Regions from separate parts of the Dorea sp. OM07-5 genome, predicted to be linked through region 3. Evidence: predicted binding sites of a transcription regulator. Region 3 holds the regulator's gene; each other region holds the start of a gene.

Region 1 (7,169 bases), on a different contig from region 3:
GGCAGCAATCCTGAAAGCAGAGGCACAGAAGGAAGCAATGATCCGTGAAGCAGAAGGTGAAGCAGAAGCAATCTTAAAGGTGCAGCAGGCGAATGCAGACGGTATTCGTTTCCTGAAAGAAGCAGGAGCAGATGAAGCCGTGCTGACAATGAAGAGCCTGGAAGCATTTGAGAAGGCAGCAGACGGAAAAGCAACCAAGATTATTATTCCATCCGAGATCCAGGGCATGGCAGGACTGGTGAAGTCCATGGCAGAGATTGGTGGAAAAGATAAATAAAATAAACAACGGCTAAACAACGGCCAAAAAGGCTGACTGGACAATAAGGAAAGAAGGACACGAAGGATGAACCTAAAAGGCAGACATTTTTTAACACTGAAAGATTTTACAAAGGAAGAGATTACCTACATGCTGGATCTGGCAGCAGATCTGAAAGATAAGAAGAAAAAAGGAATTCCGGTAGATAAATACAGAGGCATGAATGTTGCGCTTATTTTTGAAAAGACAAGTACAAGAACCAGATGTTCTTTTGAAGTGGCGGCACATGACATGGGAATGGGAACCACTTATCTGGATCCAAGTGGATCCCAGATTGGCAAGAAAGAGAGTATTGAAGATACAGCAAGAGTACTCGGAAGAATGTTTGATGGTATCGAATATCGTGGATTCGGTCAGGAACGTGTAGAAGAACTGGCAAAACATGCAGGTGTGCCGGTATGGAATGGCCTGACAAATGAGTATCATCCGACACAGATGCTGGCAGATCTGCTGACGATCCGTGAGCATTTTGGAACACTGGAAAATATCCATCTTGTATACATGGGCGATGCAAGGTATAACATGGGTAACTCTCTGATGATTGCGTGTGCGAAGATGGGAATGCATTTTACAGCATGTACTTCTGAAAAATATTTCCCGGATGCAGAACTTGTTGAAACATGCAGAGGCTATGCAAAAGAAAGCGGCGGAACCATTACTTTGACAGAGGATGTAAAAGCCGGAACCAAAGGTGCAGATGTTATTTATACAGACGTGTGGGTATCTATGGGTGAACCGGATGAAGTATGGGCAGAGAGAATCAAAGAATTGTCACCATATAAAGTTACGAAGGAAGTAATGGATAATGCCGGAGAGAAAGCAATCTTCCTGCACTGCCTGCCTGCATTCCATGATCTGAAGACCAAAATCGGTAAAGAAATTTATGAAAAATATGGTCTTACAGATATGGAAGTAACAGATGAAGTATTTGAATCTTCACAGTCCAAGGTATTCGATGAGGCAGAGAACCGTATGCATACGATCAAAGCGGTTATGGTTGCAACACTTGGTGAGAGATAGAAAGTCGGAGCGATAAGATGAAAGCAGAGATTTTACGACTGCTGAAAGAGAGCAGCTCTTATATATCCGGGCAGCAGCTTTGTGATCATTTTCAGGTGTCAAGGACTGCAGTCTGGAAAGTAATGGAACAGTTAAAAAAAGAAGGTTACACAATTGAGGCGGTACGCAATAAAGGCTACCGCCTTCTGGATAGTCCGGATGTTTTGTCAAAAGCAGAAATTGAAAGTCTGGTTACGACAAAATGGGCGGGCAGACAGGTTGTTTACTACGACGAGACGGATTCCACGAATAATCAGGCGAAAGCGGCGGGTGAGAAAGGTGAAGTACACGGTACACTGTTTGTCGCAGATCGACAGACTGCCGGTAAAGGAAGACGCGGACGCGGCTGGGAGTCACCGTCTGGGAACAGTGTTTCCATGACTATTTTATTAAGACCGGAGATACCGCCGGTGAAAGCACCGATGCTGACACTTGTAATGGCGCTTGCGGTAGCAGATGGAATCAGGGATGCGCTTGGTGTGGACGCGGGAATCAAGTGGCCGAATGACATCGTACTGAATAAGAAGAAAATCTGCGGAATCCTGACGGAGATGAGTACGGAAATTGATTATATCAATTATGTTGTGATCGGAGTCGGGATCAACGTCAATCAGGAAACATTTCCGGATGAGATCAAAGAGACGGCAACATCTTTGAAGGTGGAGACGGGTAAGCCTGTAAAGCGTGCCGGAGTTATTGCGACGGTTATGGAAAGATTTGAACAATATTATGAACAGTTTGTGCAGCGGGAAGATTTGTCCGGAATCCGGGAGGCATATGAAGCGTGTCTGGTTAATCGTAACCGGGATGTGCGGGTATTGGATCCGGCGGGAGCATATGAAGCACACGCAAAAGGAATTAACGATACCGGTGAGCTGATCGTAGTTCTGCCGGATGGCACTGAGCGTGAAATCTATGCCGGAGAAGTGTCTGTGCGAGGAATCTATGGATATGTATAGACAGCCGGGACAAACTGTTGTAAAATAGCGGAGGTATTATGTACGAAGAGAAAATCGTCCTTTGTGGGGCAAATTCTTATGAAGAAAAATATTATCTGAATCCTGATTTTTCAGGACTACCGGATCATATCAAAGACGAACTGAAAATCATGTGTGTGTTATATGTACACGACGTAGGTGGCATACTGACACTGGTCTATGAAGAAAACGGAGAGCTGTGTTTTGAAGTGACATCTGAAGAGGGAGATCCGATGTTTGATGATATTGGAAGCCAGTTGAAAATCAAACAGCTTCAGAGAGAAAAACAGGAATTACTGCAGTCGCTGCAGTTATATTACAAAGTGTTCTTCCTGGGAGAAGAGCTGTAGGAGGAAAATATGTTATTAGTTATAGATGCGGGAAATACAAACATTACACTCGGCATTTTTTCGGAAGACAAGATCTCCGGTACTTTCCGTATGAAGGCAAAACAGCCGCGTACATCAGATGAATATGGAATCACATTGCGTGAATTGGTGGAAAGACATGGAATTGAAGGCGAACAGATTACAGACGTAATTATCGCCTCTGTAGTTCCGGATATCATGCATTCTTTAGGAAGCGCAATTATTAAATATTTTGGTGTAAAACCGATGGTCGTTTCAGCAGGAATTAAGACCGGAATCCGTATCGTTACAGAGAATCCGAGACAGGTAGGGGCTGATCGTATCGTGGATGCGGTTGCAGCATATACATTATTTGGAGGACCTGTTATTGTTGTAGATTTTGGAACAGCGACAACGTATGATATTGTCGGAGCAGATGGCACATTTGAAGCAGGTGTGATTGCTCCGGGAATCCGCACTTCCGCGCAGGCATTGTGGGGTGAGGCAGATATGCTGCCGGCGATCGAGATTAAGAAACCGGCATCTATTTTGGCGAAAGAGACGATTTCGGCAATGCAGGGCGGTCTGGTCTACGGACAGATCGGACAGACAGAATATATCATCAATCAGTTGAAAAAAGAGTCTGGTTATGAGAATGCAAAAGTCGTTGCGACCGGAGGGCTTGGAAAAATCATTGCTGCAGAGACAGATACGATTGATGTGTATGATCCTCAGCTGACTTTAAAAGGACTTCATATTATTTATCAAAAGAACAGGAAACGTTAAGCATGAAGATTGGAGAAGTAAAGCTTGAAAATCCATATATCCTCGCACCGATGGCGGGGGTTACAGACCTGCCCTTCCGTTTGCTCTGCAAAGAGCAGGGGGCAGGGCTTTTATGTATGGAGATGATCAGTGCGAAAGCACTGCAATATAAGAATAAAAATACAAAGACTTTATTGGCGATTCATCCGGAAGAATATCCGGTTTCATTGCAACTGTTCGGATCGGAGCCGGATATCATCAGTGAGATCGCGAAAATGATCGAACCACTTCCATTTCAGATCCTGGATATCAATATGGGCTGCCCGGTACCGAAGATCGTGAAGAACGGAGAAGGTTCTGCACTTATGTTAAGACCGGAGCTTGTCTATGAGATTGTGTCAAAGACGGCAAAAGCAATAAAGAAACCTGTGACAGTGAAGATCAGAAAAGGATTTGACGATGCGCATATTAATGCAGTGGAGATCGCAAAAGTTGCAGAAGAAGCAGGAGCAAAAGCAGTAGCCGTACATGGAAGAACAAGAGAGCAGTATTATTCCGGAAAAGCAGACTGGGATATTATAAGACAGGTTAAAGCAGCAGTGTCTATTCCGGTTATCGGAAACGGTGATGTGACAACCGGAGAGCAGGCAATCCGGATGCGGGAAGAAACCGGCTGTGATGGCGTAATGATCGGACGAGGCGCCCAGGGAAATCCATGGATTTTCAGAGAACTTCTGGAATACGAAAAGACTGGAAAACTGCCGGAACGTCCTTCGCCGGAAGTGGTTCGTGAGACAATGCTAAGACATGCGAGACTTCAGATGGAGTACAAGGGTGACTTTATCGGTATCCGCGAGATGCGAAAACACGTTGCTTGGTATACGAAAGGAATGAAAGGCTCATCCAAATTAAGAGATGAAATCAACCGGACAGAATCTTACGAAGAATTGGAAGCACTTCTTTATGAGAAGATCAAATAATGATAGCTACTTTATTACACCGCATTGATAGTGTGGTAAATATATACAAAAATCCTCCTGAAAATTATTGCTTTTCGAAGCGATTGTTTAAAAATTAACAAATATGTTAAAAAAATACCAAAAGTAATTGACAAAATATTAACGAGCATGTATAGTATGAAACATAGAAAGAAATCACATATACCATTTACAGGAGGATCAGAAGATGGCAAAGAAAAAAGAGACAGTACCAACAATCATTGATAGCGTGGAAACTCTTGAAGCAAAAATGAAAGCGATGAGAGAAGCACAGAAGATCTTTGCTACATACACGCAGGAACAAGTTGATAAGATTTTCTTCGAAGCAGCAATGGCAGCCAATAAGATGCGTATCCCTCTTGCGAAACAGGCAGTCGAAGAAACAGGTCGTGGAATCGTTGAAGATAAGGTTATTAAAAACCATTACGCAGCAGAATATATTTATAACGCATACAAGAATACAAAAACCTGTGGCGTGATCGAAGAAGATAAAGCATATGGAATTAAGAAGATTGCAGAACCAATCGGACTGGTTGCGGCAGTTATTCCTACAACAAACCCGACATCAACAGCAATTTTCAAAACGCTGATCTGCTTGAAGACAAGAAATGCAATCATCATTAGTCCACATCCGGCAGCTAAGGCATCTACAATTGCAGCAGCAAAAGTTGTTCTGGATGCGGCAGTGAAAGCAGGAGCACCGGAAGGAATCATCGGATGGATCGATACACCTTCACTGGAGCTGACGAATACCGTTATGAGAGATGCAGATATTATTCTTGCAACCGGCGGACCTGGAATGGTAAAAGCAGCATATTCTTCCGGCAAACCGGCACTCGGAGTTGGAGCTGGTAATACACCGGTTATTATTGATGACACAGCAGATGTGAGGATGGCAGTAAACTCCATCATTCATTCTAAGACATTTGATAATGGTATGATCTGTGCATCTGAGCAGTCTGTAACTGTACTGGACAGCATTTATGATGAAGTAAAGAAAGAATTTGCATACCGTGGATGTTATTTCCTGAAACCAGGCGAAGAGCTTGATAAAGTTCGTAAGACAATCATCATCAACGGCGCATTGAACAATAAGATCCCTGGAAAGTCTGCTTACGAGATTGCAAAACTGGCAGGTGTAAAAGTTCCGGAAAATACAAAGATCCTGATCGGTGAAGTAGAATCCGTTGATATTTCAGAAGAATTTGCACATGAGAAATTATCTCCGGTACTCGCAATGTACAGAGCAAAGACATTTGATGAGGCACTTGGAAAAGCAGCTCAGCTTGTAGCTGACGGTGGATATGGACATACAGCTTCTTTATATGTGCATCCGGCACAGACAGAGAAGATTGCAAAGCATGCAGCAGCAATGAAGACATGCCGAATCCTTATTAATACACCATCTTCACACGGTGGAATCGGTGATCTGTACAACTTCAAACTTGCTCCGTCCCTCACACTTGGATGTGGTTCATGGGGTGGAAACTCTGTATCAGAGAACGTAGGCGTAAAACATTTGATCAACATTAAGACGGTAGCTGAGAGGAGAGAGAACATGCTGTGGTTCAGAACACCTGAGAAAGTATACTTTAAGAAAGGCTGTATGCCGGTAGCACTGGATGAACTTGGAACCGTAATGCATAAGAAAAAAGCATTTATCGTAACCGACAGCTTCTTATATAAAAATGGATATGTAAAACCGATTGAAGAGAAACTGGATGAGATGGGAATTCAGCACACATGCTTCTATGAAGTAGCACCGGATCCGACATTACAGTGTGCACAGAAAGGTGCAGACCAGATGCGCGCATTTGAGCCGGATACAATCATCGCACTCGGTGGTGGATCTGCAATGGATGCTGGAAAGATTATGTGGGTGATGTATGAACATCCGGAAGCAAACTTTGAAGACATGGCAATGGATTTCATGGATATCCGTAAGAGAGTATTTACATTCCCGAAAATGGGAGAGAAGGCATATTTCGTAGCAATTCCTACATCTTCTGGAACAGGATCTGAGGTGACACCTTTCGCGATCATCACAGATGCAGAGACTGGTGTAAAATGGCCGATCGCTGACTACGAACTGCTTCCGAATATGGCAATCGTAGATGTTGACAATGCAATGACAGCCCCAAAAGGACTGACAAGTGCATCCGGTATTGATGTTATGACACATGCGATCGAGGCATATGTATCTATCATGGCAACAGATTACACTGATGGTCTTGCTATGAAAGCAGTGAAAATGGTATTTGAAAACCTGCCATCTGCTTATGAAAACGGAGCAAATGATCCGATTGCAAGAGAACATATGGCAAATGCTTCCTGCATGGCTGGTATGGCATTTGCAAATGCATTCCTTGGACTGAACCACTCAATGGCTCATAAATTAGGAGCGTTCCACCATCTGCCACACGGTGTTGCAAATGCAGTTATTTTAACAGAAGTTATGCGATATAATGCAGCAGAAGTACCGACAAAGATGGGAACATTTTCTCAGTACCAGTATCCACACGCACTTGCCCGCTATGCAGAGCTTGGACGTTTCGCAGGATGCCAGGGAAATACAGATGAAGAAGTATTTGAAAACTTCCTTGCAAAACTGGAAGTACTCAAAGAGAAGATCGGTATCAAGAAGACGATCAAAGATTATGGTATCGATGAGAAATACTTCCTTGATACATTAGATGAGATGACAGAG
Region 2 (7,169 bases), on a different contig from region 3:
CATCCACTGATAATCTTTATCTTTGTTTGCTGCATTGACAACAATAAAGTAATGATCATCGGAATGTTTGTAAACAATCAGATCGTCTACTGTTCCGCCATGTTCATTACACATCGGACTGTATCTTGCCTGTCCATCCACCATATTGTCAAAGTTATTTGTCAGTATCATCTGGATATTTGCAAGTGCATCCTTTCCTTCGCATAAAACTTCTCCCATATGAGATACATCAAATAGTCCTGCCTGAGTACGAACAGCCATATGTTCTTTGATTACACCTGCTTCATACTGTACCGGAAGAAGGTAACCTCCAAATGGTACGATCTTACCTCCTGCCTTCACATGTGCATCATAGAGTGGCGTTTTTAATTCCATGATAAAAATCCTCCTTTTTTCTCATCATGAACTGCTCTGTCAGCGGGTCTTGTTCCGTTAAAAGTTTGTCGGAGCAAAAAAATAAGAGACATGTCCTATTTCAGGACTTCCTGCCTCCCTGTCTGCTTTCTTTCAGAGCTTCGTCCGAACCCAATTCTTCTGCCTGAGAGTTTCGAATTACTTCTTGCCCCTTCGGCGCTATTACTTATTGCTAATAATCTCTCTTAGGTTCATCACCCGATCACTTTTCTTTTATTTTGACAGGCTTATTGTAACAGTCCTTAAATTATCTGTCAATAATTGTTTATTTTTTAACTTTTCTGTTATTTATAGGCAATTGCAACAGTCATTATAGTTATTATCTATAAAAAAGAAAGATACATTTTCACTTTTTTGTAGAAAATGTATCTTTCTTTATTTTCATTGTATTTTATTGTACTATTATCTGCGTATTTTCATACTTCTAAAGTGCACTTATGCAAGCTGTTCAGCCAGTACTTCTTTCGCTTTTGTGAGTGCATCATTCATGCCTTCCGGCTTCTTGCCCCCAGCTTGGGCCATATTCGGGCGGCCACCACCACCTCCTCCAACGCATGATGCACAAGCCTTGATCAGATTACCTGCATGTGCGCCTTTATCAATTGCTCCTTTGGTAGCCATAGCCATCAGGCTGACTTTACCATCTGTAGCCGATACAAGCACGACAACACCTTCGCCAAGCTTGTCTTTTAACTGGTCACCAAGATCACGGAGTCCGTTCATATCCACGCCTTCTACCTTTGCGGCGAGCAGTTTCACACCGACAACTTCTGTCACCTGATTCATCACATCACCTATAGCATCTTTGGCAAGCTTGCCCTTCAGGCTCTCCACTTCGCTCTTCAATGCCTTATTCTCAGCCTGCAGATGACTGATCTTCTCTTCCATATTATCCGGAGTTGTCTTCAACATCTTCGCAGCTTCGTGAAGCTTCTGCTCCTGTTCCTCGTAATATTCCATCAGTCCTTTGGAAGTCAGTGCTTCAATACGGCGCACACCGGCTGCGACACCGGACTCGGAAAGGATCTTAAATGCCATGATATCACCGGTATTTGCCACATGTGTACCACCACAGAACTCAATAGAGAAATCTCCCATGCTGACAACACGTACAATATCTCCGTATTTTTCACCAAACAGAGCCGCTGCTCCTGTCTTTTTTGCTTCCTCGATCGGCATGTTGCGCACAACAACCGGAAGATGATTACGAATTTCTCTGTTGACGATTGCCTCTACTTCTTTGAGCTGTTCTTCTGTCATAGCAGAAAAATGCGTAAAGTCAAAACGAAGTCTGTTCGCATTGTTCAGAGATCCAGCCTGTTCTACATGTGTTCCAAGCACCATGCGGAGTGCTTTCTGTAACAGATGTGTTGCACTGTGGTTATTTGCAGCAAGTGCACGGTTTTCACGATCAACCTCCATTGTCACTTTATCACCGAATTTGATCATGCCTTTTGTCACATGACCGACATGTCCGAATTTGCCACCGAGAAGTTTTACAACATCTTCTACTACAAATTCACCGTCTGCACTGCGGATCACACCTTTATCAGCTTCCTGTCCACCGCTTGTTGCGTAGAACGGAGTCTTCGCTACAATGACCGTTCCCTTTTCTCCGTCAGAGAGTGCATCTACAATCTCTTCTTCATTTGTAAGTGCTGTAACTTCTGACTCTGCTTCCATATTGTCATATCCGACAAATTCTGTTGTCAGTTCCGGATCAAGCGCATCATAAACGCTTGCGTCTGTACCACTGTAACTGTGTGTTCCAAAAGTTCCTTCGGACTTCGCGCGCTGTTCTTTCTGTGCTTTTTCAAAGCCTTCTTTATCATATGTCAGTCCCTTTTCCTCCAGGATCTCACTTGTCAGATCCACCGGGAATCCATAAGTATCATAAAGCTTGAATGCATTCTCTCCGGAAAGTACGGTTGTACCTTCTGCTTTCATATCTGCTTCCATGTCAGCAAGAATAGACAGTCCCTGATCGATCGTCTTGTTAAACTGCGCTTCTTCTTTTGCAATGACATTGAAAATAAAGTCTTTTTTCTCTTCCAGTTCCGGATATCCATCCTTGGAACCATCGATAACAGTCTGTGCCAGTTCTACGAGGAATGCTCTCTCAATGCCAAGCAGTCGTCCATGACGGCAGGCACGACGCAACAGACGCCGCAGCACATAACCTCTTCCACTGTTGGACGGCATAATTCCGTCAGAGATCATAAACGTGACAGAACGGATATGATCCGTGATAACACGGAGAGAAACATCTGTCTCATCGCTTGTTCCATAAGATACACCTGTAATGCGGCATACATGGTCGCGCAGTGCTTTCATTGTATCGATATCAAACATAGAATCTACATTCTGCACAATACATGCAAGACGCTCCAGTCCCATACCGGTATCAATATTCTTCTGTTCAAGTTCTGTGTAGTTGTTGTGTCCGTCATTGTCAAACTGTGTAAATACGTTATTCCAGATTTCCATGTACCGATCACATTCACATCCTACTGTACAATCCGGACGTCCGCAACCATATTTCTCACCGCGGTCGTAATATACTTCTGAACATGGACCACAAGGACCTGAACCATGCTCCCAGAAGTTATCTTCCTTGCCAAACTTGAAGATTCTCTCCGGTGCAATCCCAATCTCTTCATTCCAGATCTTCCACGCTTCATCGTCCTCAAGATAAACAGATGGATACAGACGATCCGGATCAAGACCTACAACTTCTGTCAAAAACTCCCATGTCCAGTGAATTGCATCGTGTTTAAAATAATCTCCAAACGAAAAGTTACCAAGCATCTCGAAGAAAGTACCGTGTCTTGCAGTCTTTCCTACATTCTCGATATCTCCTGTACGGATACACTTCTGACAGGTTGTCACTCTCTTTCTTGGTGGAATCTCCTGTCCTGTAAAATATGGTTTTAACGGCGCCATACCGGAATTGATAAGCAACAGACTCTTGTCATTGTGCGGCACCAGTGAAAAGCTTTTCATAGCCAGATGTCCTTTACTTTCAAAAAATTCAAGGAACATTCTACGTAATTCATTTACTCCGTATTTTTGCATAATTTCCTCCTCCAAACTCACTATCTCCTAATTATAATAAGATACCCGCCGTTTGTCAACGACAGGCATCTTTGCACATTTCTTCTTTTTTACTTTAATTCAATCTCTGCCAATTCTTTTGGCGGAAGTTTTTTCGTGGATGCTTTTACAAATTCTTTGATATTCTTCTGCGCTTTCGGAACCGGAATATTTGTTCCTGCACCTGCCACGCATCCTCCTGGGCATCCCATTCCTTCGATCAGACATCCGTTCATGCGTCCTGCTTTTGCAAGAGCAAGCATCTTCTTACACTCAGCCAGTCCTTCCGCATGTTCGATATTTACTTCTACATCCGGATAATACTCATGGATACATTTCTCGATTGCCTCTGCAACGCCTCCTGCTACTGCATACCCTCTTCCTGCTCCGGTCGCATCATGGAAAGACGATTCTGCTTCATACTGTGTCAGGTCAATATTCTTAGCATCGAACATTGCCTGCAGTTCTTCAAATGTAATAACAAAATCCACATCACTTCGCACATCCCGGCGCATCGCTTCCAGCTTCTTTGCCGCACACGGTCCAATGAATACCACTTTGGCATTCGGATGCTTCTGCTTGATCGTACGTGCAGTCGCAACCATCGGCGTTAACTCCTGTGATACCTGATCAATGAGGTCCGGAAAATACTTCTTAGCAAGCATCGCCCATGACGGACAGCAAGATGTAAGAAGGAACGGCAGTTCTCCTGTCACAACTTTTTCCACATAATGATGCGCCTCCGCAACTGCACCAATATCTGCCCCAAGTGCAACTTCATAAAATTCCGAGAAACCAAGTTCCTTGAGTGCCGCTTTTAGATTTCTCGGCGTGATATTATCTCCAAACTGTCCTGCATATGCCGGAGCAATCTCGGCAACAATCTCTTCACCATCTTTCAGTGCATGCGCTAACTGGAAAATCTGCGATTTATCAGAAATCGCACCAAACGGACAGTTTACCATACACATTCCACAGGATACGCATTTATCATTGTTAATGTAAGCTCTTCCCATAGCATCTGACTCAATTGCTCCTACACCACATGCCATTTTGCAAGGTCTTGCCTTACAGGAGATTGCGTCATACGGACAGGCGGATTTGCATTTTCCACACTTGATGCATTTTTCCTGGTCAATGTGAGATTTACCATTTACCATGGAAATCGCACTCTTCGGACAGACTTCCATACACGGATGTGCCAGACAGCCCTTACACATATTGCTCACTTCATATCCACGTTCCTCACATGCTGCACACGCTGACGGTATGACCTGCATAAGCGGCGGCTCATAGTATTTATCCGAAATATTACTCGCCTCCACACCGGCAGTCAGATGAACCGGTTTGTTCTCCGGACGGAGTGACAATCCCATAGCAAGACGAAGACGCTCCCTGACAACTGCTCTGGCTCTGTAAATGCTGTCCCTGTAAACAGGGCTTTCTTCATTCACCATAGCATATGGAATTGCTTCCATGTCGTCACAAAGCGTCTCATCATTTGCCTCGAAGCCAAGTCTTGCAACTTCTTCGAATACTTTCCGTCTCAAACGTTTGACTGTCGTATCTAATCCTCTGATCATATTGACACATCCTCCTGATTCTCTTTCCTAATAGGATTTCTCATAAACTCCTTTAAGTATAAAAAATCGTTAATACAGTGTCAATATTCCCGCATGTACAGAATTAAATACAACTTACAGTAATACGATATTATGCTCTTTGCATGTCTTTTTCATTTCTTCCGGCCAGATACTTGCCTGAACCTCTCCGACATGGGCACGATCCAGAAGCAGCATACAAAGTCTTGACTGACCGATACCTCCACCGATCGTATACGGCAATTCTCCATTTAAAAGCATCTTATGATACGGCAGTTCTTTGCGTTCCTCGCATCCGGCTTTTTTTAGTTGTTCTGCAAGAGATTTCTCATCTACACGGATACCCATGCTGGAAATCTCCAGTGCACAGTTCAGATTTTCAAACCAAAATAGGATATCTCCATTTAACTGCCAGTCATCATAATCCGGTGCACGACCATCATGCGGCTCCCCGCTTGCCAGCTTGTCACCGATCTGCATAACAAATACACAACCGTATTCTTTCGTAATCAGATTTTCTCGTTCTTTTGGTGTCTTATCCGGATAACGATCTTCCAGCTCCTGAGAAGTGATAAACGTCACTCCGTCCGGCAGATGTTTCACTGCCTGTGGATACTTATACCATACTTCATGCTCCATATGTTTGATCACTTTGAAAATTGTACGCACGGTATCTTTTAATGTCTCAACTGTACGCTCTTCTTTTGTAATTACTTTCTCCCAGTCCCACTGGTCAACATAACAGGAATGAAGATTATCCAGTTCTTCATCGCGGCGGATTGCATTCATATTTGTATAAAGTCCTTCGCCTGGTTTGAAGCCATATTCATGAAGGGCCATACGTTTCCATTTTGCAAGAGACTGTACAACTTCTACTTCTTCTCCTTTAATCCCTGCAATATCAAACTGTACCGGACGCTCCACACCATTCAAATTGTCATTCAGTCCGCTCTTCTTCGTAACGAAAAGAGGCGCTGAAATTCTTTCCAGATTCATCTCTTTTCCAAATTCTTTCTGAAAGGTGTCGCGAATGTACTTGATTGCTTCCTGCGTCTCTCTTACCGAAAGATGAGGGTCATATTTTTCAGGTAATATTAATGCCATGTTTCTTCCTCCTAGTTGTGACTTGTTTTATGTTTGCTCTATTGTTATGAATCTTCTTATCTGTCTATTCCCGTCCGAATACTTTCTGTGCATAGTATACGGATTGCATTGCATCTTTTCCATAGAAATCTGCATGGATCTGGTCTGCATAATCCTGATTTAGGACTGCACCGCCTACCATAACTTTACAATCCGGCTTTTCTTTGTTGAGCTGTCTGATCGTTTCTTCCATGCTGACTACAGTTGTCGTCATAAGCGCACTTAATCCAACCAGTTTAATATCTTCTTTTACTGCTGTCTCAACAATCAATTCCGGCGGTACATCTTTTCCAAGATCCAGAACATCAAAGCTGTAATTTTCAAGAAGTACTTTCACGATATTCTTGCCTATATCGTGAATATCTCCTTTTACAGTTGCAAGAATGATCTTGTCTTTTTCCTCTTCTTCTGTGCCGCTCTTTGCCAGTTCATCCTTCAATACCGCAAATGCAATCTTAGCGGCATCTGCACTCATCAAAAGCTGCGGAAGGAATACCGTACCTTTTTCAAATCCTTTTCCAACTCCGTCTAAAGCCGGAATCATCTCCTCATTGATAATATCAAGCGGTGCCATCGTCTTTACAAGCTCATAGGCTGCATGATGCGCTTCTTCTTTTAAGCCTTTTTCAATTGCACTCTTGAGCGTAATCTGCGTATCTTTGGCAACAGGTTTGTCTGCCTTTACGCTTCCGTATTGTCTGATATATTCTTCACAGTTCTCATCATAATTCATCAATGCACAATAAGAATAGTATGAACGCATCATATCTTCTGACAGAGGATTGATAATTCCTGCACTCAGACCGTTCTGCATTGCCATTGTGTAGAAATTGGAATTGACTGCCGGGCGGTATGGAAGTCCGAATGAAATATTCGATACTCCAAGCACCGTACAGACTCCATATATCTCCCTGACTT
Region 3 (7,169 bases):
TATAAATTACTATTTGTAATGTCCGTTGTTGCAAGGCTCTCAAGCAGATCCCTTGCCAGAATACTGTAACTGTTTTTCTTTCTCGCAGCTGTTTCACCACTTAATCCATGTATATAAGTTCCGAGAGTTGCCGCCTCGAATGTACTGATTCCCTGTGCCAGAAGTCCGGCGATCACACCGCAAAGCACATCTCCGGAACCGCCTTTTGCCAGCGCCTGACAGCCACTTGTATTGACACAGGTCCGTTTTCCGGCTTCTCCAATCAACGTTCTTGAATCTTTCAGGACACAGGTAACGTTCCATTCTTTCGTCAGAGATTCCAGCACCTGCTGTCTGTTAGCTCTGATTTCAGGAACAGAAAGTCCGGTCAGTCTGGACATCTCTTTCATATGCGGAGTCAGGATAAACCTTCCTTCTGTAAGATATTCTGTATATTTCAAATGCTCCGCAAGCAGATTCAGTCCATCTGCATCGATCACACATGCTACTTCCACATTGGACAATACGGTTTTTAAAATCTTCTTTGCAGTCTTGGATCTACTAAGTCCGGAACCAATGCATACCGCATCTGCGTGACTTAAAAGCCGTTTCACTTCTTCCTTGTCAAATTCTGTATAGGTTGTGATGATTGCTTCCGGCAGGAGTGCCTGTAAAATGATCCGGTTCGATTCCTCCGTATAAATCTGCACCAGTCCGGCTCCCATCCGATAAGCTGCCATTGCATTAAGAAATGCAGCTCCGCTCATCCCTTTACTTCCGGCGATCACAAGCAGCCTTCCATAAGTACCCTTATTGGAATCTTCCGGTCTGTCCGGCAGCATTCTGATATATTCCTCTCTGTCCGGCAGATATGCAATGTTCTTGTTCTTCTCCATCGTCCGGAGTGATATTCCGATATCTGTCACTGTGACTTTACCTGCATATTCTTTTCCAGGATAAAAGATAAGTCCGATCTTCTCAACCTGAAACGTCACTGTATAATCTGCGCGGAATGCAATACCAAGCACACAACCATTTCCGGCATTGATTCCCGATGGAATATCCACTGCAACTTTTGTTCCGGACGCTTCATTCATCCACTCAATAACTTCCCGGTAATGCCCGGTTACTTCCCGACTCAGACCAACACCGAATATAGCATCAATGATCAGGCTGTATGTGCCATCCGGGTAGTGGTCGCGGATCGATCCTCCAATGCTTTCAAAAAGCTTCCACTGATATCGGCATTCCGCACTTAAATGTGCCGGATTCCCCGCCATAAAAACAGTAACCGCACATCCTTCTTCTTTTAAAAGTCTCGCGACAGCAAAACCATCTCCGCCATTATTTCCCGATCCACAGACAATCAGAACATCTGTAAAATCCAGCTTTTCCTTTTTCATGGAATCAATACAACTCCTCGCCGCACGTTCCATCAGTTCCAGTGATGGGATACCGAGATTCTCTATCGTATCCTTATCTGCCGCCTTCATACTGTCTCCATCCGGTAAAAACCTCATATGCTCATCTCCCTAATATAATCGTACTTATGACACCTGCGGAGTCACAAAACCTTACATCCGCTTACTGACAAGCTCACATGAATGCAGGCTTTTCTGCTCTGGTATCATATAAAAAGGACGTATAAAAACAAGCCTGTATACACATGCCTGTTTCTATACGTCTGCTTTTACTAGTTCTTTCCTTTTTTGCGCTGGTCTTCATTATAACGACTGATGTTATAAGATAACTGCATCAGACTCTCTGACAAATGCACATTCTCAACAATGATATTATCCGGCAGATTGAGGTCTGTATGTGCAAAGTTCCAAATCGCGCGCACGCCGTTCTCCACAAGCATATTCGCAACTTCGATTGCCTTCTCTTTTGGAATTGTAAGTACAGCAATCTCTACATCATTCTTCTGGACAAAGGACTTCAACTCGTCCATCATGCGGATCGGCACTCCACGAATCGCAACTCCCTCCAGACGCGGATTTACATCAAAAATTCCGGTCAGGATAAATCCACGTTTTTCAAACGCTGCATAATTTGCAAGTGCCTGTCCCAAATTACCTGCACCAATGATTATGATCTTATGATCTTCTTCCAGTCCCAGGATTTTGCCGATCTCTGTATATAGATATTTGACATTATAGCCGTATCCCTGCTGTCCGAATCCTCCGAAATTGTTAAGATCCTGACGAATCTGAGACGCAGTAACCTTCATCCTTTTGCTCAGATCGTTAGAAGAAATACGTTCTACCCCATTTTCAAGGAGTTCTCCTAAATATCTATAATATCGCGGCAAACGTCGGATGACTGCCTGTGATATTCCTCGATTATCCAATTTTTTCACCTTCCCATATATATTCTAACTGTTATTATATAAAATTGTATGAATAAAGTCAATTTTTTAGTAGTTTTTTTATTACGTTTTCGCTATAATAAGAACGTATGTGAACAGATAAGGAGGAATTTTTTATGATACTCGCCTGTCATGGAATTAACAAAGCATTTGGTGAAGAAATCATTGTGAAAGATGGTTCTTTTCATATAGAAGATCATGAGAAAGCTGCCCTTGTAGGCCCGAACGGAGCCGGCAAATCTACTATTTTCAAGATAATTGCCGGAGAACTGCCGTCAGATGGTGGTTCCGTCATCCTGACCAAAGGAAAGACTATGGGATATCTCGCCCAGCATCAGGACATGAATACAGATCGTTCGATCTACGAAGAAGTGCGCACGGCAAAAGCAGATATCATTGCCATGGAACAGAAGATCCGTCAGCTGGAACTGGAGATGAAGGATTTAAGTGGAGACTCTCTGGAAGACCACATGGACTCCTACAACCGGCTGACCGCAGCATTTGAACGCGAAAATGGATATGCTTATGAAAGCGAACTGACTGGTGTCTTAAAGGGACTAGGTTTTCAGGAAGAAGAATTTACCAAACCGGTGAATACGCTCTCCGGAGGACAGAAAACCCGTGTTTCTCTCGGCAAACTTCTGCTTACTAAACCGGATATTCTGCTTCTGGACGAGCCGACCAACCACCTGGATCTGAATTCAATCACGTGGCTGGAAACTTACATATTAAATTATCCGGGTGCAGTACTGATCGTCTCACACGACCGTTATTTTCTGAACCGGATTGTTACGAAAGTCATCGAAATAGAAAACGGTGAACTGATGACTTATTCTGGTAATTATACTGATTACTCTCAGAAAAAACAGCAGATCCGCGAAGCGCGTATCAAAGAATATCTCAACCAACAGCAAGAGATCAAGCATCAGGAAGCTGTTATTGAAAAGCTCCGCTCTTTCAACCGCGAGAAATCAATCAAACGGGCGGAAAGCCGTGAGAAAATGCTTGAGAAGATCAAGCCGGTAGAAAAACCGATAGAAACAAACAAAGACTTTCAGTTAAAGCTGGAACCTGCAACCATCAGCGGTAATGATGTACTGACGGTAGAACATTTAAGTAAAGCTTTTCCACCACAGACGTTATTTTCAGATATCAGTTTTGAGATCAAGCGTGGCGAACACGTTGCGATCATCGGCGATAATGGAACCGGCAAGACGACTCTGCTTAAGATTTTAAATCAGGTTCTCCCTGCAGACAACGGAACTTTCACCCTTGGTACGAATGTCCAGATTGGCTACTACGATCAGGAACACCATGTGCTCCATATGGAAAAGACAATCTTTGAAGAGATTTCGGATGATTACCCGACTCTTACAAATACGCAGATCCGGAACATGCTTGCAGCATTCTTATTTACCGGAGACGATGTCTTTAAACGGATTTCCGATTTAAGCGGTGGTGAAAGAGGACGTGTTTCTCTTGCAAAGCTTATGCTCTCTGAAGCAAACTTCCTGATCCTCGATGAGCCGACCAACCATTTAGACATTACCTCAAAAGAAATTCTGGAAAAAGCGCTGAATAATTATACCGGAACACTGCTCTATGTTTCGCATGACCGTTATTTCATCAATCAGACTGCCACAAGAATCCTGGATCTTACGCATCATACGTTTGTCAATTACATTGGAAATTACGATTATTACCTGGAGAAAAAGGAAGAACTCACAGCTGCATATACAGAAAATATCGATATGACTTCTGATTCTTCCACCGATTCCGGTGAAGTCTCCGCTTCCAAATTAAGCTGGCAGGAACAAAAAGAACTGCAGGCTAAGGAACGCAAACGCCAGAATGAATTAAAAAAGACGGAAGAACGCATCAGCGTACTCGAAGACCGCGACCGGGAAATTGATGAACTTATGGTACAAGAAGAGATTTTCACAAACTCTGTCAAATGCCAGGAACTCGCCAAAGAGAAAGTACAGATTGCGGAAGAGTTGGAAACTCTTTATAAAAACTGGGAAATTCTTGCTGAAGACTAAATTATCTTAGTCAAAACTACTGTTCTTATCGCATAAGATAAATAATACAAAAAGGCTTTGACTGCGAGAAGTTAAAGCCTTTTTTACTTAACGGTGCAATTCCAATTATATAATCATACCGAATCATCACTTCATCTTTATTCGATTGTCCATCTCATTATGATTCTGCCGTTTCCGTTTTCACCTGTGGCTGCTCTTTTTTTCCGGCTTTTTTATAAGCCTCCTCATAAAAATATTCCTGGGCAGAAAGTGGCTCTTTGTCATTCCTTATTCTTGTATAATTTCCATCCGGGTTCATTTTCCGCGCCTGGACATTGTCATTTAACATAATCCGGAAATCTTTAAGCAGACATTCCTTCAATCTTACATCCTCCACCGGCGCAGCTACCTCCACGCGGCGTACCGTATTTCTTGTCATAAAATCCGCCGATGCGATATAAACTTTACTGCGCTCTTCTGTTCCGAAAATATAAATACGGGAATGTTCCAAAAAACGTCCTACAATACTGATCACGCGGATATTTTCTGTCTTTTCCGGAACTCCCGGCAGCAGACAACAGATTCCACGTATTACAAGATCAATTTTTACACCTGCTTTTGACGCTTCCGCCAGTTTATCAATGATTTTCTTATCTGTCAGCGAATTTAATTTCACACCGACATATGCCGGTTCTTCATGTCTGGCGTGTTCAATTTCCTCATCAATCATTTCCAGCACACGGTTCTGCAGGCATTTTGGTGCGACAAGAAGTTTCTCTGACTGTTCAACAACTTCACCTTTCAGAAGTGCCTGGAATACATTGGATGCTTCCAGACCAATTGCAGGATCTGATGTCATCAGGGATAAATCTGTATACAGTCTGGATGTTTTCTCATTATAATTTCCCGTTCCGATCTGTGTAAAATATTCCACATGATTATCATTTTTTCTTGTGATCAAACACAGCTTGGAATGCACTTTATATCCATCCAGCCCATAGATTACCTGACATCCGGCATCTTCCAGTCTTCTGGACCATTCAATATTATTTTCTTCATCAAATCTTGCACGCAGCTCTACAAGAACAATAACCTCTTTTCCATTCTCTGCCGCCTCTACCAGTGCTTCCACGACTTTGCTCTGCTTTGCAAGGCGGTACAGAGTCATTTTTATTGAAATAACATCCGGATCTTCTGCCGCCTCATTTAACATATGAAGAAATGGGCGGATAGACTCATATGGATAGGAAAGTAACTTATCTTCCCTGCGTATCTGCGCAAGAATACTCTCACCATCCTGAAACATCGGTGATTTCTGCGGCACCTTTTTCTCATAAAACAGTTCCGGATTTTTTCTCAGACGGTCCTGGATTTCAAATACAAATGAGAGATCCAGCGGTGCATCCGACAAAAACACATGCGTCTTGTCCATTTCCAGATATTTACACAATGTTGCAACAACATTTTTATTCATTTCTCTTGAAAATTCTATGCGAACCGGAGTCAGTTTTTTACGCTTTTTGATAAGATCTGCCATAAAATCACGATAATCCAGATCTTCATCATACAATGCATCCGCATCGATATCCGCATTTCTTGTAATACGGATCACAGATTTTGCCTTGATACGGTATCCTTTAAATACTTCCGGCACATAATGCAGGATAAATTCTTCTGACAGCATAAAAGTGCCCGGATGATCCGGCAGTTCGATCAGACGTTTAAACACATTGTTTGAGCACGGAATGATACCGAGACGCTCTTTTTTACTCTTCGTTTCCAGTACTGCAACAATATATATATCTTTGTTCCTAAGAAATGGGAACGGCTGTCTCTTGCTGATGATCGTAGGCGAAATGAGAGGTGCAATCTCTGTCTTAAAATATCGTTCCAGTCTCTGACTGACTCCCTCGTCGATATGCCGGAAATCTACAAAACGTACGCCATACGCTTCCAGTTCCTGCAAAAGATTTTCGAAAGCTTTCCCGTGTCTTTTGCCAAGCCGCTTTACTTCTTCCAGAATTGCCTCGATCTGTTCTTTGGCTGTCTTCTTTGTTTTGTTGTCACGGATTTCTTTGTGCAGTAACATCTGATCCTGCAGCGATCCGACTCTGACCATAAAAAATTCATCCAGATTTGTCTGAAAAATAGAGGCAAAGGTAAGACGTTCACATAATGGAACGTCTTTACTCTCTGCCTCTTCTAATACACGTTCATTAAACTTTAACCACGATAATTCCCGATTACAATATATATTCTTCATAACAGTACTCCTTTTACTTTTTTGCCTTTTACAAAAATACCATAGTTCTGTTTGAAGTATATCTGTTTTCCGTAAAATCTCTGTAAAGTTTAGTCCTCTTTTAATTTTTCTGCAATCGCTTTAATAAAGTCTTCGCTGTTCAGCACAGTCGGATTCTCAAGTGTTGTAATAAGTGCCAGGTCTTTTGTCATTTTGCCGCTTTCAATTGTATCAATCGTTGCTTTTTCCAGCTTGTCTGCAAATGCCATCAGCTCTTTGTTTCCATCCATCTCACCACGTTTACGTAGTGCTCCTGTCCATGCAAAAATTGTTGCCACAGAGTTTGTGGATGTCTCTTCACCTTTCAGATGTTTGTAATAGTGGCGCTGTACGGTTCCGTGTGCTGCCTCGTACTCATAATATCCTTCCGGAGACACAAGCACAGATGTCATCATTGCAAGTGAACCAAATGCAGATGATACCATGTCACTCATAACATCTCCGTCATAATTCTTGCATGCCCAGATATAACCACCCTCGGATTTCATAACACGGGCAA

Evidence for each region. The regulator Rex, encoded in region 3, represses fermentation and respiration genes when NADH is low (regulators of the CRP and FNR family bind a similar motif). The targets are predictions, from matches to a motif close to ATTGTTAANTANTTAACAAT.
Region 1: adhE (bifunctional acetaldehyde-CoA/alcohol dehydrogenase) is a predicted target of Rex. The motif match lies at 4,527-4,546, and genes of this name have one in related genera.
Region 2: DXC04_RS06235 (4Fe-4S dicluster domain-containing protein) is a predicted target of Rex. The motif match lies at 5,156-5,175, and genes of this name have one in related genera.

What each region holds. Positions count from the first base shown of each region.
Region 1 covers NZ_QUKZ01000010.1:46,644-53,812, reverse strand. Annotated here, with positions in the region: gene DXC04_RS10550 (SPFH domain-containing protein) at 1-277, shown strand, start outside; gene argF (ornithine carbamoyltransferase) at 344-1,336, shown strand; gene DXC04_RS10540 (biotin--[acetyl-CoA-carboxylase] ligase) at 1,354-2,334, shown strand; gene DXC04_RS10535 (DUF6145 family protein) at 2,373-2,702, shown strand; gene DXC04_RS10530 (type III pantothenate kinase) at 2,712-3,485, shown strand; gene dusB (tRNA dihydrouridine synthase DusB) at 3,488-4,444, shown strand; gene adhE (bifunctional acetaldehyde-CoA/alcohol dehydrogenase) at 4,650-7,169, shown strand, end outside.
Region 2 covers NZ_QUKZ01000005.1:57,245-64,413, forward strand. Annotated here, with positions in the region: gene gcvT (glycine cleavage system aminomethyltransferase GcvT) at 1-375, opposite strand, end outside; glycine riboswitch at 517-612, opposite strand; gene alaS (alanine--tRNA ligase) at 850-3,489, opposite strand; gene DXC04_RS06235 (4Fe-4S dicluster domain-containing protein) at 3,579-5,090, opposite strand; gene asnA (aspartate--ammonia ligase) at 5,205-6,212, opposite strand; gene DXC04_RS06245 (homocysteine S-methyltransferase family protein) at 6,277-7,169, opposite strand, start outside.
Region 3 covers NZ_QUKZ01000002.1:59,323-66,491, reverse strand. Annotated here, with positions in the region: gene DXC04_RS02100 (NAD(P)H-hydrate dehydratase) at 1-1,499, opposite strand, end outside; gene DXC04_RS02095 (redox-sensing transcriptional repressor Rex) at 1,673-2,329, opposite strand; gene abc-f (ribosomal protection-like ABC-F family protein) at 2,464-4,389, shown strand; gene ppk1 (polyphosphate kinase 1) at 4,547-6,631, opposite strand; gene DXC04_RS02080 (NADP-dependent isocitrate dehydrogenase) at 6,721-7,169, opposite strand, start outside.